Regions from separate parts of the Hoeflea sp. IMCC20628 genome, predicted to be linked through region 1. Evidence: predicted binding sites of a transcription regulator. Region 1 holds the regulator's gene; the other holds the start of a gene.
What was found. Region 1 encodes LexA, which represses DNA repair genes until DNA is damaged. Its sites were predicted from a motif close to TGTTCNNNNTGTGTTCNG; they were not measured.
Positions count from the first base shown of each region.

Region 2: a site for LexA is predicted at 5,066-5,083, ahead of IMCC20628_RS14065 (glycosyl transferase). Genes of this name have one in related genera too.

Region 1 is NZ_CP011479.1:2,203,740-2,214,725, forward strand. It holds gene moaC (cyclic pyranopterin monophosphate synthase MoaC) at 1-168, shown strand, start outside; gene glp (gephyrin-like molybdotransferase Glp) at 174-1,385, shown strand; gene lexA (transcriptional repressor LexA) at 1,497-2,213, shown strand; gene IMCC20628_RS10425 (ComEC/Rec2 family competence protein) at 2,379-4,838, opposite strand; gene gltA (citrate synthase) at 5,153-6,442, shown strand; gene lpxB (lipid-A-disaccharide synthase) at 6,515-7,675, opposite strand; gene lpxI (UDP-2,3-diacylglucosamine diphosphatase LpxI) at 7,675-8,556, opposite strand; gene lpxA (acyl-ACP--UDP-N-acetylglucosamine O-acyltransferase) at 8,562-9,392, opposite strand; gene fabZ (3-hydroxyacyl-ACP dehydratase FabZ) at 9,389-9,862, opposite strand; gene lpxD (UDP-3-O-(3-hydroxymyristoyl)glucosamine N-acyltransferase) at 9,859-10,932, opposite strand; gene bamA (outer membrane protein assembly factor BamA) at 10,983-10,986, opposite strand, start outside.
Region 2 is NZ_CP011479.1:2,949,228-2,960,213, forward strand. It holds gene IMCC20628_RS14040 (methyltransferase) at 1-72, opposite strand, end outside; gene IMCC20628_RS14045 (DUF2007 domain-containing protein) at 128-373, opposite strand; gene IMCC20628_RS14050 (polyprenyl synthetase family protein) at 506-1,522, shown strand; gene IMCC20628_RS14055 (tetratricopeptide repeat protein) at 1,718-3,589, shown strand; gene IMCC20628_RS14060 (4-(cytidine 5'-diphospho)-2-C-methyl-D-erythritol kinase) at 3,576-4,451, shown strand; gene IMCC20628_RS14065 (glycosyl transferase) at 4,466-4,981, opposite strand; gene IMCC20628_RS14070 (PA0069 family radical SAM protein) at 5,173-6,330, shown strand; gene IMCC20628_RS14075 (ribonuclease HII) at 6,504-7,148, shown strand; gene IMCC20628_RS14080 (F0F1 ATP synthase subunit B) at 7,253-7,732, opposite strand; gene IMCC20628_RS14085 (F0F1 ATP synthase subunit B) at 7,748-8,332, opposite strand; gene IMCC20628_RS14090 (F0F1 ATP synthase subunit C) at 8,399-8,626, opposite strand; gene IMCC20628_RS14095 (F0F1 ATP synthase subunit A) at 8,692-9,441, opposite strand; gene IMCC20628_RS14100 (AtpZ/AtpI family protein) at 9,478-9,885, opposite strand; gene IMCC20628_RS14105 (cell wall hydrolase) at 10,125-10,986, opposite strand, start outside.

The DNA.
Region 1 (10,986 bases):
GGCAAGACCGGTGTCGAGATGGAAGCGCTGACCGCCGTGTCGGTGACCTGCCTGACGATATATGACATGGCCAAGGCGGTTGACCGGGGCATGGAGATCGGCAGCATCCGGGTGCTGGCCAAATCCGGCGGCAAATCCGGCGACTGGACTGCGCAGACGAAGGGATAGTTCCAATGGCATTGATGCCGGTTGACGAAGCGCTCGCTCGGATACTCGAGACTGCGGCGCCTGCAAGCGAACCGGAGATGCTGCCGCTGGCAGAGGCATCCGGGCGGGTGCTTGCCCGTGACCTCAAGGCGTTGCGGACCCACCCTCCCTTCGCTGCCTCCGCCATGGACGGTTATGCAGTGCGGGCCAGCGAGGCGAGCGCCGGAGCCATTCTGACGTTGCAGGGCGAATCTGCTGCCGGTCATGGATTTGACGGCGCATTGGCCCCGGGATCTGTGATTCGCATCTTTACCGGCGCGCCGGTGCCCGAAGGCCCGGACGCCATCGTCATTCAGGAACATGCCGAAAGGCTCGAGGACGGATCCGTCCGGATCAACGAGGCGCCGGTCGCGGGCCGTTTCATCCGCGATGCAGGCAATGATTTCGAGACCGGCAAGATCGGCCTTGCAGCCGGACGGCTGCTCGATGCCGGCGCCATCACCTTTGCCGCAGCGATGAACCACGCATCGTTGCCTGTGACGCGCAAACCCCGGGTCGCCATTCTCGCCACCGGTGACGAATTGCGCCTGCCCGGCCAGGCGCTCGGCCCGGATCAGATCATCGCATCCAACACCTTTGGCGTCGCAGCCCTGGCGCGTGAGGCCGGGGCTGACATCATTGATCTGGGCATTGCGGCTGACCGCATGGAGGCGCTTGATTCGGCAATTGATTCGGCACTGGCGCAGGGCGCGGACGTGCTGGTGACCATTGGCGGTGCTTCGGTGGGCGATCATGACCTGGTACAAAAGGCGCTGACCGGGCGCGGCATGGCACTGGATTTCTGGCGTATCGCCATGCGCCCCGGCAAGCCGCTGATGTCGGGCAATCTCGGCCCTATGCGGGTGCTGGGCTTGCCTGGCAATCCGGCCTCAAGCCTGGTGTGCGCGCATCTGTTTCTCGAGCCGCTGGTGACCAGGCTTGGCGGCCGTCCGGATCCGGACCGGATGAAAAAAGCCATACTGACCAAGGACATGCCGGAGAATGACCAGCGTCAGGACTATATCCGAAGTGACCTTGCCACCGGACCGAATGGACAATTGACCGCAACTCCGGCGGCTCACCAGGATTCATCGCTGATCAAGGTGTTCGCAGACGCACGCTGCCTGATTATAAGGCCGCCTTTCGCATTACCTGCAAAAGCCGGTTCTACTTGCGACGTGCTCGTTTTGCGCCCCTGATGTTCTTTCATTGTTTCTTTAGCCCTTGCGGAACACATATGGAACATGCTAGCTGAGTTCTGGTTTTGTTTCACGCTCGACCAGCGAGCCGGCCACCGGGGTAAATCGACAATGTTGACGCGCAAACAGCACGAGCTTCTTCTCTTCATTCACGAACGGATGAAAGAAAGCGGCATCCCGCCTTCGTTCGACGAAATGAAGGATGCACTCAACCTGGCGTCCAAATCCGGCATTCACCGGCTGATCACGGCGCTGGAAGAACGCGGCTTCATCCGCCGGCTGCCAAACCGGGCGCGCGCGCTTGAGGTGATCAAACTGCCCGACAGCTACCAGGCCAATCTGCAGCCCCGGCGCGGCTTCTCGCCCAGCGTCATCGAGGGCAGCCTTGGCAAGACGCCGGAGCCAACCCGCCGCGCCACGGCCGCCAATGACGAGGCCTCGCAGGTGGCCGAAGTGCCGATGATGGGCCGGATTGCTGCCGGTGTTCCGATTTCGGCGATCCAGAACATCACCCACACCATCACCGTGCCGGTGGAGATGATCGGACCCGGTGATCACTACGCGCTCGAGGTCAAAGGCGATTCGATGATCGAGGCCGGGATTTTCGACGGCGACACCGTGGTGATCCGCAACGTGTCGACCGCAAGCCCCGGTGACATTGTCGTGGCCCTGGTCGATGACGAGGAAGCCACGCTGAAGCGGTTCCGCCGCAAGGGCGCCTCGATTGCGCTTGAAGCGGCCAACCCGGCCTATGAGACCCGCATTTTCGGTCCCGACCGGATCAAGGTGCAGGGCAAGCTTGTCGGCCTGATCCGGCGCTATCACTGACCCGATCTGCAAGCATGTGGCTGACCGGGCGATCCGGTCGGCCTGACGCCTTCAAGTTGTTGTGACGTCGCAACGGACACGGGTGAAGCGCAACTGGCCGATGCTATTGCATGTCGGCATCGCAAGACCGCTGCGCGCTCTCGCGCGACCCGCGGTGACTCCCCTTCAATCAGGCAGATCATAGCTTCGGGTTCGCCAGTCGTAATAGCGCTGGATCGTCCAGGGGCGGACGATACCTTGCAGCGCCGTCCTGATCCTGAATTCCGGCCTTTTCATTGTTTTCCCGACCCTGCCTCCACCCGACAGATCTTCTGACTGATCCTCTGCCGCGGCTGATGGCCTGGCCAGAATGGTGAGCGTCATAGCCCCGCTGCGGCGCAGGCTGCGCGAGGTGACGAGCACCGCGCCCGAGCGGCAGGTCCGCATATGGACAGGTATTGCCACCACCACGACGTCCGCCCGGTCGCAAGCTGCGCCGATCAGTGCCGCCTGATTGATGGCGATCAGCCTTGCCTGGTGATGCATGGCGGCGCAGATACCACGCCCGGCGCAATGGAACCGAGACGGGGCGCCTACGGCTGCGGCCAGCAAGCCATCGAGCAGTTTGACCTTTTCAACATCGTCAGCTGCGGCTTGAGGATAGTTCGCCGGCGGCAAATGCGGCGGCGACCGCAAGGCAGCCTGCCATTGCTCAAACACGAAAGCCGAAGGGCGCGCGGCATTGCTGGCCAAGGTCTCCGGCCCGACCAGCGCGACCAGCTTCCCATCCTCGCTGATCAGGATATCGGGACCCGGCCGTGCGAGCGGCGGCAGCGCCAAGGCGATACCCAGAGCGATCAAGACCGCACCCGACAGATGCAGCCAGCTTCTGAGAAACACAAGAAAGACAAGCCCGGCACCGGCAGTGGCGGTGGCGGCGAGCGGGATCTGGCCGACGGTGATATTGCCGCCAAGACTGTCGACATAATTGGCCATCGCGATGACACCTTCGATGCCACGTCCCATGAGTTGCAGCGGCATGGCATCAAGGCCGAACGGCATCAGCAACATCGCGGCCAGCCCCGCAGGCATCACCACCAAGGTCACCAGCGGCATTGCCAGCAGATTGGCCAGAAGCCCATGGCCGGCTACCCGGTGAAAATGGTGCGCGGAAAACAGCCCGGTGGCCACTCCCGCGACCAGCGAGGTGATGGCCAGGCCCAGCATGAGTCTGGCCAGAGCAACGAACCAGCGAACAGGCATCGACCCGCCAAGCAAGCCGGGCGCAGAGACCGGCCGGTCGCGGGCGCGGCCTGCAAAGACGGCATAGGCCGCTATCAGCGCGGCGGTGGCTGCAAATGACATCTGAAATCCTGGACCGACCACTGCGGACGGCGTCAGCACGATGATGACAATTGCCGAAAGGGCGACATTGCGCATGGTCAGCGCGCTGCGATCAGCCAGCACGGCAATCAGCATGACGGCCAGCATCACCCAGGCGCGCTGTGTCGCGACGCTGCCGCCGGAAATCAGCAGATAGGCCGTGGCCGTCAGCAGCGCGCCGATGGCTGCGATCTTCTTGACCGGGAACGCTTCAACCAGCGTTGGAAACAGCGCCAGGCCTTTTCTCAGTCCGATGTAGAGCGTGCCGGCGGCGAGCGCCATGTGCAGGCCGGAGATCGCCAGAATATGGGCCAGACCCGTGGCCCTGAGCGCATCCTGTGTCGCCTTGGAAATGCCGCGCCGGTCCGAGACAGCAAGGGCTGCCGCGACCCCGCCCGGATCGCCCGGCAGCACGGTGCGAATCCGCATCGAAATCTGTTCGCGTACCGTTCTCAACCGAAGCTTGAGGAGGTGCACCAGACCGGTTTGCCGCAGCGTCGGTGCGGCGGTCTCTGGTGTGCTGTAAAAAAAACCATGCGCCCCGATCCCGTCGACAAAGGCCTTGAATGCAAAATCATAACCGCCCGGCATCACCGGACCGGAGGGCGAGGACAGGCGCGCCCGGCCGGAAATCAAGGCTCCGACCGGCACCGGCTGGTGCGGTGCGCGCGCGACAACCCGGACCCGCGCCGGCGGACGGCGGATTTCCGGATCCGCTGTCGAAACCAGATCGATCAAATACCAGACCCTGCCCTGACCATCGAATTCACGTGCGTCAACCCGTCCGTCAATCCGGGTTGTCACATCCGAATCGAGCAGAACAGCGCCGCGCTGCTGCTCGATGCCCGCAGCAAGGGCACCGGCTAACAATGCCGCCAAAAATGTTGCGCAACGGGCTGCAGCAATGTGGTTTTGCCGCGACAGCGCTGCCAACAACAGCGCAATCAGCATCCCTGCCCCCACAATGAACAGGTCGGGATCAGTGGGGCTCATATAGAATAACCCGGCACCACCGCCCATGGCCACCGGCAGGAACAGAAACGCCAGTCCGCAATCGCGCTCACGGCTGGCAGCCTGCGAAAGTGCACCCCGGAGCCGCTGCGGGGCCGCCCTGACCGCCGAGCGTCCCAACGGGGTCAGGCGATGCGGCTCTGGCAGGGATACAAGCGCAGGGGCGGCATCGGCACGCATCTGCGCGGGGCGGAGCGGCCTGTCAGCCCCATCCATGTGGTGGTTCAGCCCCATGCGTGTTGCCTGCTTCATGCACGCCTCGCTTGAAGCATTCAAGACTACACCCGGCGCCTGAGTAAATGCCACCCTAAATGGCAGCAACGGCTGCGCACGCCTTGCGCCCGGCGCCGCCGGCCTGTTGGATTTCACAAGATTTTTCGCGCATTTCCAATATCTTATCGCAGCGCGCTAAAAGTCGATCCCAAGCATCATATTTCAATTTTGCGATGTGGAAATTAGCCTTCCGCATAGCTTGGCAGGGTGAGGGAAATCATATAGCTAACCCATGACGGTCATCCAAGGTCGCGGCTATGCGCTGCGGACCTGCATTTGTGGAAGGACATGCCATGGCAGACAGACAAGCAAAACTCAGTGTGGACGGCAAAGAGGTCGACCTAACGGTCAAGACCGGGACCATCGGTCCTGATGTCATCGATATCGGCACGCTTTACAAGAATACCGGAGCGTTCACCTATGATCCGGGCTTCACCTCCACGGCTTCGTGTGAGTCCAAGATCACCTATATCGATGGTGATGAAGGGGTGTTGTTGCATCGCGGCTACCCGATCGAACAACTGGCTGAGCACGGAGATTTTCTCGAGGTCTGCTATCTGCTGCTTTATGGCGAACTGCCGACGGCGACGCAGAAGACTGATTTCGACTACCGGGTGACGCGCCACACCATGGTGCATGAGCAGATGAGCCGGTTCTTCACCGGATTCCGCCGCGACGCCCACCCGATGGCCGTCATGTGCGGCTGCGTTGGCGCGCTGTCAGCGTTCTATCACGATTCAACCGACATCACCGATCCGCATCAGCGCATGGTCGCTTCGATGCGCATGATCGCCAAGATGCCGACGATCGCGGCGATGGCCTACAAGTACCATATCGGCCAGCCGTTCGTGTACCCGACCAACAATCTCGATTATGCCTCGAACTTCCTGCGCATGTGCTTTGCAGTGCCGTGTGAAGATTACGAGGTCAATCCGGTGTTGGCCCGCGCCATGGACCGCATCTTCATCCTGCATGCCGATCACGAACAGAACGCCTCGACCTCGACCGTGCGTCTTGCCGGATCGTCCGGCGCAAATCCGTTTGCCTGCATTGCAGCCGGCATTGCCTGCCTCTGGGGTCCTGCGCATGGCGGCGCCAACGAAGCCGCGCTCAACATGCTCGCGGAAATCGGCAGCGTCGACAAAATCCCTGAATTCGTCGCCCGGGCCAAGGACAAGAACGATCCTTTCCGGCTGATGGGCTTTGGTCACCGGGTCTACAAGAACTACGACCCGCGCGCCAAGATCATGCAGAAGACCTGCCATGAAGTGCTCAGCGAGCTCGGCATCAAGGACGATCCGCTGCTCGAAGTGGCGATGGAACTCGAGCGGATTGCGCTGACCGATCCCTACTTCATCGAGAAGAAGCTCTATCCGAACATCGACTTCTATTCGGGCATCACGCTGAAGGCACTGGGGTTCCCGACCACCATGTTCACCGTGCTGTTCGCTCTCGCCCGCACCGTCGGCTGGATTGCCCAGTGGAGCGAAATGATCGAAGATCCGGGCCAGCGCATCGGCCGTCCCCGCCAGCTCTATATCGGCGAACCGTCGCGCGATTATATACCGGTGTCCAAACGCTGAAGCGATTTGGCTTCAACTTCGAAAAAGGCGCCTTCGGGCGCCTTTTTTCATGCCCGAGCCTCAGTCCGCTGATCAGCGGCCGATGACTGAAAGCAATGTTTTGGCAGCGAGTTCCGAGGCGGGTTGGCCGGTTCGCATGCGTGACCAGATCAGGTCAAAATCCTCAAGCGCGGCGGCGCGATAGAGTGTGTCCCCGGCCAGTTGATCGGCCATGATCGCCAGACGTGCGGCGCGCACCTGATTGTCGTAAAACTCGGAAATGACGACGTGCCCGGCAATCAGGTTGGGAAGCGCACCGGTCCATGTGGTGATCTTGTTGAACAGCATACGGGCGATCGGATCGAGTTTGTAGCAGGACATGTGCGGGACACCGGTCAAGGCCAGTTCCAGCAGAACCGTGCCGGAGGCCGCAATCGCAACATCAGCCCGGCCAAAGGCCTGCCACTTGGCTGTGTCGCCGGTGACTATCTTGCAAGCGACATCCCAATCCAGAACCTCGTCGCGGATCTGGCGTTCGACGTGGGCGCCGGCGGGAAGCACGAAGGTCATCTCCGGATTGATCTCGGCAAGCAGTCTTGCCGCCTCGCCAAACGCCGGTGCAAGCCGCTTGACCTCGCTGCGGCGCGAACCCGGCAGGATCAGGCACATCGGCGGCTCATCTTGCGCTCTGCTCTGCCGCCGGGCCACCTGAGCCTCATGCGCGGCAACCAGGCCCGGATCATCCATCAAGCGGTGCCCGACATAGGTCAGCGGTGGCCCGCCAAGCTGCGCGACAATTTCCGGCTCGAACGGGAAGATCGACAGCACGTGATCCACATAGGCGGTCATTGCTGCCGCCCGCTCCGGCTTCCAGGCCCAGACGGTGGGACAAACGTAATTGATGATCTTGAGGTCCGGCAAAGCCTGGCGAACTTTTCGAGCAACGCGATGCGAAAAATCCGGACTGTCGATGATCACCAGGCAGTCGGGCCTCGATGCGATGATCGCGTCGGCTGTCTGGCGGATCCGCCGGATCAGTTTCGGCAATCTTGCGATGACCGCGGTAAATCCCATGATCGACAATTCGCTGTAATCAAACAGCGATGTCAGGCCCTGGGCTATCAGTCGCGGACCGCCAACGCCAACCAACTCCGGCTGCTGACCTGTTTCGGCGGCTATGGCACGGATCAGATCCGCGCCGAGAATATCGCCGGATGGTTCGCCGGCAACAACAGCCAGTTTCAGCGTTGCCATCAGCCTTGTCCTTCCGCACCCGGTATTATGCCGATTACGAACAGGCCCAACCTGTCCGCCTCGGCAACCACAGTCTCGCGCTCGAGTACCAGCGCCCGTCCCGCTTCGACCGCGATCCCGGCGAGTCCGGCTGCATGGGCGTTGGTCACCGTGTCTGGACCGATGGACGGCAGATCGGCACGCTCATCCTGGCCTGGCTTGCACAGTTTGACCAGAACCCCACCACGTCCGGCTGAGAGCCGCTTGTCGACGCGCAGACCTGCCACGCGCTCCAGCATGGCATCAGTCCCCTCAAGCCCTTCCAGGGCAACCACACGGCCGCGCACGGACACCGCCCCCTGCCCGACATCCAGCCGGCCAAGCGCCAGCGCCGCCTCGGACGCGGCGGCGATATCCTTCAGATCGTTCTTGTCCGGACGCACCAGTCCAAGCGGGCCGACCTGCCCCAGCAATCCTGGCGCCACCTGTTGCGCGCCCAAAACCTTGACGCCTTCATTTTCCAGAACCTTGATGGCAAAGCGCAGCAGCTTGTCGTCGCCTCCTGAAGCAAGCAGCCGCAACGAGGCCGGAGACGCCAGCAGAGATCGCCAGGTCGGGCGGACGTCCGACATTTTGGGCCGACGGCCGATGCCGCCCGCAAGCACGATGGAGCCTATCGCCTCGCGGCGCACCAGTTTTGAAAAAGCCGAAAGATCGGCGATGCTGATCTGAAAATGGTCAAAGCCGGACCAATCCTGGTCAGACTCACCCTTGATCCCGAAAATATAGGGGTCATGACCCAACTGCCGTGCTGCCTTGGCGATCAGGACAGGAAACTGGCCCTTTCCCGCAAGGATTGCCAGCCGGCCTGAGATTTCAAGCGCACCCGTTGCAGCGGTCACCGGCGTCAGCCTCGCTTACCCCGCGCCGGAGATGACAGCGCACGTTCGCTTTCGGCGTCGATAAAGCCGATGATATCCATTACGGCTGCATTGTTGTCTGGCTGTTCGCGTACCCGGGCAATGTTTTCCCGGATCGGTGTTGCCGGATCAAAAATCATCTTGAAGGTCCGGCGAACCGCGTGAATGGCCGGTCGGTCAAAGCCGGAGCGCTGCATGCCGATGATGTTGAGGCCCATCAGCACACCCGGATTGCCGTTGAGCATGCCATAGGGAATGACATCGTTGCTGACCGCTGCCAGACCGCCGATAAAGGCATGGTGGCCGATACGGGTGAACTGGTGCACGGCTGCACCGCCGCCCATGATGACGCGGTCACCGATGGTGACGTGGCCGGCCAGCAAGACATTGTTGGACAGGATGACATTATCGCCGACGTGGCAATCATGCGCCACGTGCGAATAGGCCAGAAACATCGAGTTGTCGCCGACCGTGGTCTGGCCGCCAAAATCCGGCATGCCGGGGTGCATGGTGACACCCTCACGGATCGTGCAGGACCGGCCGATGATCAATTCTGTGTCTTCACCCTTGTAGTGGATGTTCTGCGGCGCGCAGCCGAGCACAGCATTGGGGAAGACAACGGTGCCATCGCCGATGGTGGTGTTGCCGTCGATGACGACATGGCTCATCAGCCGGACATTGTCGCCGAGTTTGACTTTGGAACCAATATGACAAAACGGGCCGATTTCGACATTCGATCCGATTTCGGCACCCGCTTCAACAATGGAAGACGGGTGGATGCGGGCCGGATGCAGACCGGCTTGCGCTGTGATTGTCATTCGGTCTCGCTTTCTGCCGGAGCAAGCATCGCTCCGATGTCAGCTTCGGCGACTTTGACGCCCTCGACCATTGCCTCGCAATGGAAGCGCCAGATGTTGCCGCGCTGCTTGGTTTTGGTCACATGATATTCAAGCCGGTCGCCAGGAATGACCGGCTTGCGAAATTTGGCGTTGTCGATGGTCATGAAGTAGACAATCTTGTCGTTGCCGCCCACCGCCTTGGCGCAAATCGCCCCTGCGGTCTGGGCCATGCCTTCGATGATCAAAACGCCGGGCATGATCGGATTGCCGGGAAAATGCCCGGTGAAATGCGGTTCGCTGGCCGTCACATTCTTGATACCGATGGCCGAATTGTCGGCATCGATGTCGATGATCCGGTCGACCAGCAAAAACGGATAGCGATGCGGCAGCAGGCGCATGATTTCACGAATACCGGCGGATTCGAGTGTCGTCGTCTCAGCTTGTGTCATTTGCCATCTCCGCGCTTGTCTGTGTCTGTCTTGCCGGGCCTGCCAAACGCGCGCTCGTTGGCAGCCGCCGCATCACGCAGAAACCCCATCAGCGGCCGGGCAGGAACGCCGCCCCAGCGAACGCCGGCAGGCACGTCGCCTGCCACGCCACTGAAGGCCGCAATCTGTGCGCCATCGCCGATGCTGATATGCCCGTTGATGGCCGATGCCCCGCCGATCATCACGCCATTGCCGATGGTGGCGCTTCCGGCGATCCCGACCTGGGATACAATGACACAATGCTGTCCTATGCGGACATTGTGCCCAATTTGAACCAGATTGTCGATTTTTGTGCCTTCGCCAATGACCGTGTCGTCGAGCGCGCCGCGATCCACCGACGTGTTGGCACCGATCTCGACGTGGTCCTGAATGATCACCCTGCCGATTTGCGGGATCTTGACCAGGCCGCGAGGTCCGGGGACATAGCCGAAGCCATCCTGACCAATGCGGGCGCCGGGATGTATGATGACATTGTTGCCGATCAAGGCGTGCTGCACAGTTGCAGCGTGCCCAATATGGCAATTGCGGCCAATGCGCGTATCCGGACCGATGGCCGCACCTGCTGAAATGACCGTGCCTGCGCCGACTTCTGCCCGGGCGCCAATGACGGCACCGGCTTCAACAATGGAACCCTGTTCCAATTTTGCCGAAGGGTCGACTTTGGCAAATTCGGAAATTCCGACGACAGTGGTCAGTTGCACCGGCCGCACGGCGGCGGGCGTCAATGCGGCGCCAGCCAGCGCAAAGGCAAGTTGCGGCTTGGCTGTGACCAATGCTGCGACGCCGTCGGGGACATAGCTGACCAGCTTGCTGGTGACGAACACGGCCGCAGCCACGGACTTCTTCAAATCCGGCAAGGCTACCCGAGACCCGGCAAAAGCCACTTCGGCACCGCTTGCGCGCGACAGAGGCGCTACGCCGACGACCTGCCGATCGCCGAACGCCGGATTCGCCAATTCAGCTCCGCAAAGACCGGAGAGGTCTGAAAGCGAAATGCCTTCATGCGGAGGGAAAAAACGAACTGTGTCCATAAGGAAACCAAAGCGAGGGACCGGGTGGCCAAGCCGCCACCCGTGTCAAATCAG
Region 2 (10,986 bases), 750 kb from region 1:
GCCACCATCGTGGAACGCATCAACAGAATAGTCCGGCGAACCGGGCTCCCGGACTGCCCCCGAGGTTTCCAGGTCATCCCGAGGCTCAGTTTCGGACTTTGCAGAAGCGGGCCGTGCGCCGTTTTGGTCAGGTCGCCGCGTCACTGTCGATCCAGGGCCGGAGCTCGTTTTCCAATCCGGCATCAATGACGATGCGGCGGGCCTGACCTGCCTGTTGCGGATCGACCAGAATTCGCCGGGGAATGATGCCGACTGATCCCTCGAGAATGCTCATGCCGCTGTCAGCGACCATGCAGCCAATGCCGGCATCGCGCATCAGGCTTTCGACAAAAGAAATCAGAACCGGGTCATTGGTGCGGATGAGATCGTGCATTTTTTCTCCTCAGGAATCTTTTGTTGATCCGAACGTATCAGTTATCAACCCCCATCCGCGCCAAATCGCCGCTTGCCGTGTCGGGACGCGCTGAATAATGTGCCCACACAGACAAAACAGGAGTCCGACCCATTGGGCGTAGTCATTTCACTGGAAGATGGAAAACAAAGAGACGCATCCGTCAAACCGCTGGTTGCCAGTACCCGCGCCGACATGGAGCGCGTCAACCAGCTGATTCTGTCCAAGGCAGGCTCCGATGTGGCGATGATCCCGGAGGTGGCCAACCACCTTATTTCCTCGGGAGGCAAGCGACTGCGGCCGATGCTGACGCTGGCTTCGGCAACGATGTTTGGCTACACCGGCGAACATCATGTCAAGCTCGCCACCTCGGTGGAGTTCATGCACACGGCGACGCTGCTGCATGACGATGTGGTTGACGAGAGCGATCTGAGGCGTGGACGTTCCACCGCGCGGATGATCTGGGGCAATCAGGCAAGCGTGCTGGTCGGTGATTTCCTGCTTGGACAGGCCTTCCGGATGATGGTCGAGGTGGGTTCGCTCGAAGCGCTGGACGTGCTGTCGACCGCCGCATCGGTGATCGCCGAGGGTGAAGTGCTGCAATTGTCGGTCGCCAAGAACATGGAAACGACCGAAGATGATTATCTGGCCGTCATCAAATCCAAGACAGCCGCACTGTTTTCGGCTGCCTGTGAAGTCGGCCCCATCATTGCCGGCGTCAGCAAGGCAGAGCGCAACGCGCTGAGGTCTTACGGAATGAATCTCGGCCTGGCGTTTCAGCTTATTGACGATGTGCTTGATTATGGTGGATCGGCCCACGACCTGGGCAAGAATGTCGGCGACGACTTCCGCGAAGGCAAGATCACCCTGCCCGTAGTGCTGGCCTATCGCCGCGGAACCGAATCAGAACGGGCGTTCTGGCGTGACGCGATCGAGGGCGGAAACAGCGATGAGCAAGCGCTGGAAAAGGCCAAGGGCCTGATTGCCAAATATGGCAGCCTGAAAGACACCACTGCCCGGGCCGAACATTATGCTTCCATCGCGCGTGATGCGCTGGCGCCGTTGCCGGACACCGAAGAAAAGGCAGCGCTGTTGGAAGTCATCGCATTTTGCGTGAACCGCGCCAGCTAAAGCGTCTTGAATTGGCTGGACCTTCCGGCCTTGCTGCCCTGCGCCAAAAAAGCCATTGTGTTGGGCAATTGTACTTCAGCAACTGGCTGAAGCATGGCCAAATTGAACATGAGGCAGGACTTTATGCGGCGAATTTTGACAGCCCGGTTAACGGCCAGCGTAGCGCTGGGTGTATTTGTTTCCCTGAGCGGGGTGATGGTTCCTCTGACCAGCCACGCGGCTTCGGCAGCCACTGAGCAGGTGGAAGAACTGCAACCCAACTTCCTCGGTTTCGCAGGTGCTTTCCTGGCCGGACAAACGGCTGACGTCGACAATGATACCGTCCACGCAATCGAATATTATCGCAAGGCGCTGGAGTTCGACCCGGAAAACAGTGATGTCCGGCAGCGGTTGATGGTGGCGCTTTTTATCGATGGCCGTTTTACAGAGGGTGCCGCACTGGCGCGTGAGATGAAGGATGATCCGGCGGTCGCACAGGTTTCGCGTCTGGCGATGATGGTCGAAGCCACAACCAAGCGCGAATACCGCAAGGCGGCAAACCTTCTCGATCCCGACAACAGCAATCCAATCGACCGATTGCTTAATATGCTGTTGAAATCATGGGCGGAATTCGGAGACGGCAAGGGGGAAGCAGCCCTCAAGTCGATCCTCGCGCTGGAAGGTCCGCCCTGGTATCCGGTGTTCACCCGCTATCATGCCGGTGCCATGTCGCTGGCGATGGGCAACAAGGACGCCGCCCGGAAGCACCTTACCGACCTGATTGCCGACCCGCAGGGTGGCGGTGCTGCACCCGACACCTATATCCGCGCCGTCATGGCGCTGGCTGGAATGGAAGCACGCAACGGAAATCAACGCGCTGCCTTGGATGCGCTTGCTGCGGGCGAAGAGTTTTCACCCGGCTACGCACCGCTTGCCGCGCTCAAACAGCTGATCCTGGACGGTAACAAGCCGGAGGCTGGGGTGAAGACTGCGCAGCAGGGCGCGGCGGCAGCCTTGTTCACGCTGGGCAGCGCGCTCAACCGTGATGGCGCGGAAGAGACCGTTGCCGTCTATCTGCAATTCGCCAGAACGCTTGATCCCGCAAATGCCGAGACACTGGTGATTCTGGGTGGCCTGAAAGAACGACTGGGCAAGGCCGAAGATGCCATCGCGATCTATGAAGCTGTACCGGAAGCCTCGCCGATGCGCCGGGTTTCAGAGCTTCAACTGGGGCTGGCACTTGCCGATCTCGGCCGCAATGGCGAAGCCAAGGACCATCTCAAGGCACTCATTGACTCCGATCCCAAGGATATCCGCAGTTACCTGGCCTATGGCAGCGTTCTGTCTCAGGACAAGGACTATGTCGAAATGGCGCTCACCTATGAGACTGCCATCTCGGTTATCGGCCCGGCGCCGACTCGCAGTGACTGGAACTTGTTTTTCCAGGCCGGAATTGCCAATGAACGGCTCAAGCACTGGCCGAAGGCAGAGGCGCATTTCAAGCGCGCACTGGAACTCTATCCCGAACAGCCGCAGGTGATGAATTATCTGGGCTATTCCTGGATCGACATGAACATCAACCTCGAAGAGGGGATGGACCTGATCCGCGCCGCCGTCGATCTGAGGCCTAATGACGGCTATATCGTCGATTCGCTCGGCTGGGCGCATTTCCGGCTTTCCCAGTATGATGACGCAGTGCGTGAACTGGAGCGCGCTGTCGAACTCAAGCCGGCAGACCCGACAATCAATGATCACCTTGGCGACGCCTATTGGCGCGTCGGGCGTGAGCTGGAGGCCTCGTTTCAGTGGAAACGCGCATTGTCCAATGAACCCGAAGCCGACCTCAAGCCGCAGATCGAACTCAAGCTGAGCGAAGGCTTGCCGGTGCTCGATCCGTCGGTGCCGGCAGCCGACAATGGCGGTTCAAAGGACGGCGCACCGGCGCTGCCGCAATCTGAGGAGGCCGGTAGCGACAAGAAGACCGATCTTGGACCGGTCGAGAATGATCCACGCCGGGCCGGGCTGGGAACACCTGATGATACGACGCGGCCAAGTGATTTGAACCAGCGGCTTTATGCTCACGCTTGAGGCGCCGGCCAAGATCAACCTGGCGCTGCATGTCACCGGGCAGCGTGCCGACGGCTACCATCTGATCGAAAGTCTGGTGGTCTTTACCGATCTCGGCGACCTCGTGTCGGTGGAGCTCTCGGACCGGGACGGGTTTATCCTGGAAGGGCCTGAATCCGGTGCGCTGACGGCGGAGGATACACAGAGCAATCTGGTCGTCCGCGCCCGTGACAGCTTGCGCGCTGCGGCACACCGATCGGGAATGGAAGCAGCACCGGTTCAGATCCGGCTCGACAAACGGCTTCCCGTCGCCTCGGGCATAGGCGGCGGATCAGCCGACGCAGCAGCAACGCTGAAAGCCCTGTGCCGGATCTGGAATTTTGCACCGGAACCGGAAACACTGTCGACGATCGCTCTTGGCCTCGGGGCCGATGTGCCGATGTGCCTGAGCGGACAGCCGCTGATTGCCCGCGGCATCGGCGAAGCGCTGGATCCGGTTAAGCTGGGATTTGCGCTCGACCTGGTGATTGTCAATCCGCGCATCGGCATCTCGACGCCTGCTGTTTTCTCAAAGCTTCAGCGCCGGGACAATACCCCCTTGCCCGCGCCCGAAGGGCTCACCGACAAGCACCGCTTTGTCGAGTGGCTATCGCAAACCCGCAATGATCTGCAGTCGCCGGCGATGCAGCTGGTTCCGGATATCGCGGACTGCCTCTCTGCGGTACGTGACTCTGGCGCGCAGTTTGTCCGGATGTCGGGGTCGGGAGCGAGTTGCTTTGGGCTGTATCAGTCCACAGAGGCTGCACAGGACGCAGCACAGCGATTGCGCGATGAACAACCCAGCTGGTTCATCCAAGCCACGCAGACGCTGTCTCAGGGCTGAACAATCGCGGCGTGTTATGACAGCGCCAGAACCGCCGCCGGGACGATTTCACAATTGAGCCGCTTCATCGCCAGACCACGCCCGAGACTTTCAAGTGAATGGCCTGATTTCGCATTCGCGATCGCCTGACGCTTTGGCATCAGCACCCCATGCTCCAGCGCTGACAGACGGCGGCGCCAGCGCTTGAAAAACGGCAGTCTGTATTCACGCGACGGACGCAATCGTGCGGCCTGCTGCGCCACCGCCATATGCTGTCCCATGTGATCGACCCAGCCGAGAAGCGGGCGTGCGCCCGGTTCAATCAGCAAGAGCCAGTCGCCCCGCGCAGAAGCGACGACATCGCGCAGATCCGGATCTTCAAGAAACCGGCATCCCGCCGCATCGGCCAGCAAGGCAGTGCCGTCGGAAGAGCCCCGATCCAGAATAACCACTTCGGCGACGAGGCCCTCGACGGCACCATGGACAAGCGCTGCCAACGTCACCGCCAGCGCCTTTTCCTGGTCCTTGCATTCAATAAACACGCTGATCATGGCGCCTTCTAATCCATGCACGAACGAGATGCCAGCCAGATGAACACGCAAATCGAACCGGGTTCACGGTGCGCCTCGATATTTTGTTCTTGCTACGTTCTCTTTTTTCAGATAGGAATATAGTCAGTTAACCGGCACCATTCCTTGCCAAGCCGCAGTTTTGTCCCCGCTTCGGGGCGTATGGAGGTCTTATGCCGAGCCTTTCGACGTTGAAACAGACAGCATTCGCCCCCGGCCTGAACGCCGGCGAAGCGGATGCGCATATTGTGGCAAGCGGCATGCGCGTGGCCGATGACCGGATTCGCGGTCGCGGCGCCGGGCTCAACATGTCGGGCCGCTTCGAGATCAGCAACCGTGAGGTTTTTGACGACGGCTGGAGCAGCCTCGAGGATCTGGCGCCGTTCAAGACCGAAGTGCAGATTGAAAAGCCGCGTACCATCATCACCAAGAACCAGTCCCCGGATTTGTCCTTCGACCGTTCCATCAATCCCTATCGCGGTTGCGAGCATGGCTGTGTCTATTGTTTCGCGCGGCCGACCCATGCCTATATGGGACTGTCGGCGGGTGTCGATTTCGAGGCAAAACTGTTTGCCAAACCCGACGCGCCGCGGCTTCTGGAGCGGGAACTGTCGAAACCGGGCTACAAGGTTCAGCCGATCGCCATCGGCACCAACACCGATCCCTACCAGCCGGTCGAAAAGCAGTGGCGAATCACCCGGCAATTGCTCGAGGTGCTGGAAGCGGCCGGACACCCTGTCGGCATCGTCACCAAATCGGCACTGGTGGTGCGCGACATCGACATCCTGTCACGCATGGCCTCGAAGGGCCTTGCCCGGGTGGCGCTGTCGGTGACAACGCTTGACCGCAAGCTGGCACGCACCCTGGAACCACGGGCGTCAACACCGGAGAAGCGGCTGGAGACCATCCGCGCGCTATCGGAGGCCGGCATTCCGGTCTCGGTGATGGCAGCACCGGTTATTCCCGGCCTCAATGACCACGAGATCGAGCGCATTCTCGATTCCGCCAAGGCGGCGGGCGCGGATGCAGCAGGCTATGTCATGCTGCGGTTGCCGATTGAAGTCAGTCCGCTGTTTCGCGACTGGCTGCTGCGGCATTACCCGGATCGCTACCGGCACGTGATGTCGCTGGTCCGCTCGATGCGCGGCGGCAAGGACTATGACGCGGAGTTCGGCACCCGGATGCGCGGAACCGGCCCCTATGCCTGGCAAATTGGCCGCCGTTTCGAGCTGACTGCCAAGCGACTTGGCCTGAACTTGAGAAAATCGCCGTTGCGGATCGATCACTTCGTGCCGCCGCATGGCGAAGGGGTTCAGTTGAGCCTGCTGTAAGCCAACCCCGGCTTTCCGGGCTTCGAGAGAATTTCCGCGCGCATATCCACACGCGCGGCGACAGATCCGGACCGTCCGCCGCCCCATTACAGGGCGGTCCGGCGCCCGCGCGGCATCCCGTCCCCGCCGCCGGGCCTTGCAGAGGATCAGGCGGGTGTGCGAGTTTCGCCGCAATGGCTCGTACCCCGCCTGATTCCCTGTTTCCAGATTACCCGGCGATGCCTGATTATCGCTTTGAGCAGCATGCTGTCCAAAGTGGTTTCGGCATTGTGGCCGGTATCGACGAAGCCGGACGCGGCCCGCTCGCAGGACCTGTTGTCGCTGCGGCTGTGATTCTCGATTTCAACGCTATCCCCGAAGGCCTCAATGATTCGAAGCTGTTAAAACGGGCCACACGTGAACGATTGTATGAAGCGATTCTGGCGTCGTCACAGGTGGCGTTTGCCAGCGCCTCGGCCCGCGAAATCGAGGCGACCGACATCCGCGCGGCGAGCCTGACTGCAATGCGACGGGCGCTTGCCGCGCTGCCAATGAAGGTCGGGTTCGCACTGGTCGATGGCCGCGATGTGCCTCCGGGGCTTGATTGCATGGCCCGGGCGCTGGTCAAGGGGGATTCGCGCTCGCTGTCGATTGCCGCAGCTTCGATCGTTGCAAAAGTCACGCGGGACCGGATGATGACACGCGCGGCGCTGGATCATCCGCTCTACGGATTTGACAGCCACATGGGCTACGGGGCGCCAAAGCATCTCCAGGCCATTGCAGATCACGGCCCCTGCCCGCTGCACCGCATGACCTTCCGGCCGATGCGCAAGGATTGAACCGGTTCCGGTTAACGCTGCAGATGTCTGCAAATTGCCCCCACCAAAAACGAAAAAGGCCGGGAGACGATCCCGGCCTAAATTCTGTTACTCGGTCGATCGGCTCAGTTGAGCCGGGCCTTCAGATCGCCAAGCGAACCCTTGAACAGGTCGCCGGAAACCTTGCTGTCAACTTTCGAGCCAATCAGCTTTTCGGCCGCGACAAGCGCCAGATCAACCGCCGAGGCGCGAACCTCGTTGATTGCATCGGTCTCTGCCTGACTGATTTTCAGTTCAGCCATCGCGGTGCGGCGGCTGATGTATTCTTCGGTCTTGGCCTTGGCGTCTTCGCGCAAGACTGCAGCTTCGCGTTCGGCGGCGCTGAGAATGCTCGCCGCCTCGGTTTCAGCTTCCTTGCGCTTGCGCTGATACTCGGCAAGCAATTGCTGAGCTTCTTCGCGCAGCTTCTTGGCCTGTTCGAGTTCGTTGCGGATCTGGTCGGCGCGCTTGTCCAGCGAACCCGTGATCATCCCGGGAACCTTCACGTAAGCGAGGATACCCAAGAAGATGAGGAGGCCGACTAAAGCAAAGAATGTAGCGTCCATGGTCGAGTCCCCTGCTTATTTGCCGGATGCAGCACGGATCGCGGCTGCGACCTCGGCTTTGGTCACGGAACCGCCCAGAAGATGCTTGACCACATCCGTCGCGGTTTCCTCGGCGATGGTGTCAACGTCCGCCAGAGCCTTGGTCTTGATGGCGGCGATGCTCTTTTCAGCGTCGGCCATCTTGGCGCTCAACCCGGCTTCGGTGGATGCCCGTTCGGCTTCGGCTGCGGCTTTGGCCTTTTCACGCGCCGTCTCCGCAATGGCGGAGGCTTTCTTGCGCGCGTCCGCCAGTTCCTGCTCGTAAGCAGCAATAGCGGCGTCGGCTTCTTCCTTCAGACGATTTGCTTCATCGAGATCCTGTGCGATCCGGTCACGCCGGTGCTCCAGAATGCCGCCAATACGGGGCACAATGACCCTCGACATGAACAGATAGAACAAGCCGAAGGTGATCGCCAGCCATAGCAGCTGCGACGCAAAGGTCGATGAATCGAAGGGCGGAAATACGCCGCTGCCGTGGGCTTCGCCACCAACTGCGCCTGTTTCCGAATGGGTCCCTTCGGTGGGGTTGGACTCGGCATAAGCCGGGGTCACAACAAACATGGTCACCTCCAGATGAAATGCCACGCCGGACATCCGGCGTGGCAAGCCTAAACTCAAATTCGTCGATTAGACGGCGAAAAGGAGAAGAAGGGCGACGAGCAGCGAGAAGATGCCCAGAGCTTCGGTCACGGCAAAGCCGAAAATCAAACGGCCGAACTGGCCGTCAGCTGCCGAAGGATTGCGCAGAGCGCCTGCCAGGTAGCTGCCGAAAATGTTGCCCAGGCCAATGCCCGCGCCGCCCATGCCGAGGCAAGCGATGCCTGCGCCGATGTACTTTGCTGCTTCTGCTTCCATGATAAAACTCCTTTAGAATGGGATGGATGCGATATGGTTGGCGGCAAGCCGCCGGTGATTGGAACCTAGTGGCCGGGATGCAGGGCGTCGTTGAGGTACATGCAAGTCAGCACCGCAAAGACATAGGCCTGTAGGAAGGCAACGAGGAATTCGAGACCGGTGAGCGCGACAGTCATCGCCAGCGGCAGAATGGCTGTACCGACGCCAAGCGCGCCCATGCCGCCAAGCGAGACGACAAAGCCCGCGAACACTTTCAGCGTGATGTGACCGGCGAGCATGTTGGCAAACAGACGCACGGACAGGCTGATCGGGCGCGACAGGAAGGAGATCACTTCGATCATCACCACCAGCGGCATCAGAATGCCGGGTACGCCCTGGGGAACAAACAGGTTGAGGAAGTGCAGACCGTGCTTCCAGAAGCCGTAGACCACCACGGTTCCGACCACCAGCATCGCCAGGGCGAAGGTGACAATCAGGTGACTGGTAATGGTGAAGAAGTAGGGGAACATGCCCAGGAGGTTGGCGACCAGCACGAACATGAACAGCGAAAACACCATCGGGAAGAACCGCATGCCTTGGGCGCCGGCTCCGTCCCGCAGCATCGAAGCCACGAATTCATAGGACATTTCGGAAATCGACTGCAGCCGCGACGGCACAAGTCCGCGATTGGCTGTGGTCAGAAACAAAAACCCTGCGGCGACGGCGACAGTGGCCACCATGAACAGCGAGGAATTGGTGAACGACAGGTCCAGTCCGCCAATCTCGATGGGGACGAGCTTGCTGATCTGGAACTGATGAATCGGATCGTTGGCCAACTGACGCCTCTTTCTCGTTACCCGGTCAACCGGACATTATTTACCGTCGTCTTCCGCGTCCGCCCCGGTTTGGCTGCGCCCCGCCGGAGTGGACTGGGCAACCGCGCCGGTCGAGCGCAGAACATTCAATACCCCGGCGCAAAAGCCGAGCAGCAGAAACACAATCAGTCCCCAGGGCGATGTGCCCAAAAACTGATCGAAAAGATAGCCCAGCAGCGCTCCGACAATCACGCCGGCGATGAACTCGCTCGACAGTTTGACCGCAAGTGCATAACCCTGCGCAGCTTCCTTGTTGGAGCTTGCTTCCGGAACCACCTTTCGGTGAACAAGAAGGTCTGCATCCAGACGCTGACGACGGGCCTCTAGTCTATCCAACCGGCCTTCATCCGTTTCATCACTGGCGCTCGTGTTGTCCGAGCCATCAGTACCGCGCTTTTCAACCATGAACACGCACTCCTGACATGCCAGCGACGACCGAAAAAAGGCCGCTTTGAAGTCGGGCGCAACATAGTTTTAGGTCGGGTTATAGTCAAGGCGCGGAAAGGCATCATCGCGCGGCATTTTTTCTTTTATTTATCAGTCGGTTGGGGTGCGCTTGCCGGGATGCCCTACAGAAGTATCAGAAAATCCCGGACCGCCTGCGTCAGACTCACGCATGTCGCGCGAATCCGGACTGACCGGCCCTAGGACCAGCCGCCGCCATAAGTGATGTAGAAAACATGCAGTCCGATCTGACCGACCTTGCGCATTTTCCGGGCCCACGGCGGGTTCACATAGGTGGCATGATAGTGGGTCGAGGACCCGACTTCAGGCAGCCAGATCTTGCCGGCAGTTGTCGCCAGAGCAATTTCCTCGGCCATATCCCAATGTTTGGGAGACCGGACCCGGTCCTTGATGCCGTCGCAAGCAAATGAGAACTGGCAGCGGTTGCGCCAGGTTTCATTCTGGTAAACCACACCGCAAACCGTTTTGGGATAGGTCGGATTGCGCACGCGGTTGAGAATCACCTGAGCGACGGCGGCCTGACCTTTGACGTTCTCGCCACGGGCTTCGAAATAGATCCCCGCAGCCAGGCAACGCTGCTCGGCGGCTGAGAAAGCCGCGGCGGGCAAGGCGGTCTGCGCCCACTCGTGATCATATTTGCCTATCGGGGGAATGAAGCGTCCGCGGGTGGGTTGTTCACGAAGCACAGAGCTGAACGGCGACTGCTTGGCATAGTCAGGCTTGGGCGGCGCGTAGGCGGTGGCTAGAATGTCGGCGTTGTCGTTGGTCACCAGGCTGGCGAGCATCGCCGGCACCTGTGGTGCATTCTTCTGCTTGCCGGTGGTGTAGAATGCCTTGGCGATCTTGATTTCCTGGCCACGGATGTCCGGCTTGAGGAAGGCCATGGTGTTCTTCATGTCAAGCGAAGGCTGGAACAGATTCGATTGCCGCTCCAGCACGGAGCCTGCGGAAAAATCCTTGGGCGGCTGTACCGGGGTCACAGTAATGACCCGGCCCTTCTTGAGCGACCGGGTGACACGGTCTTCATCAGGGCGGGGATCC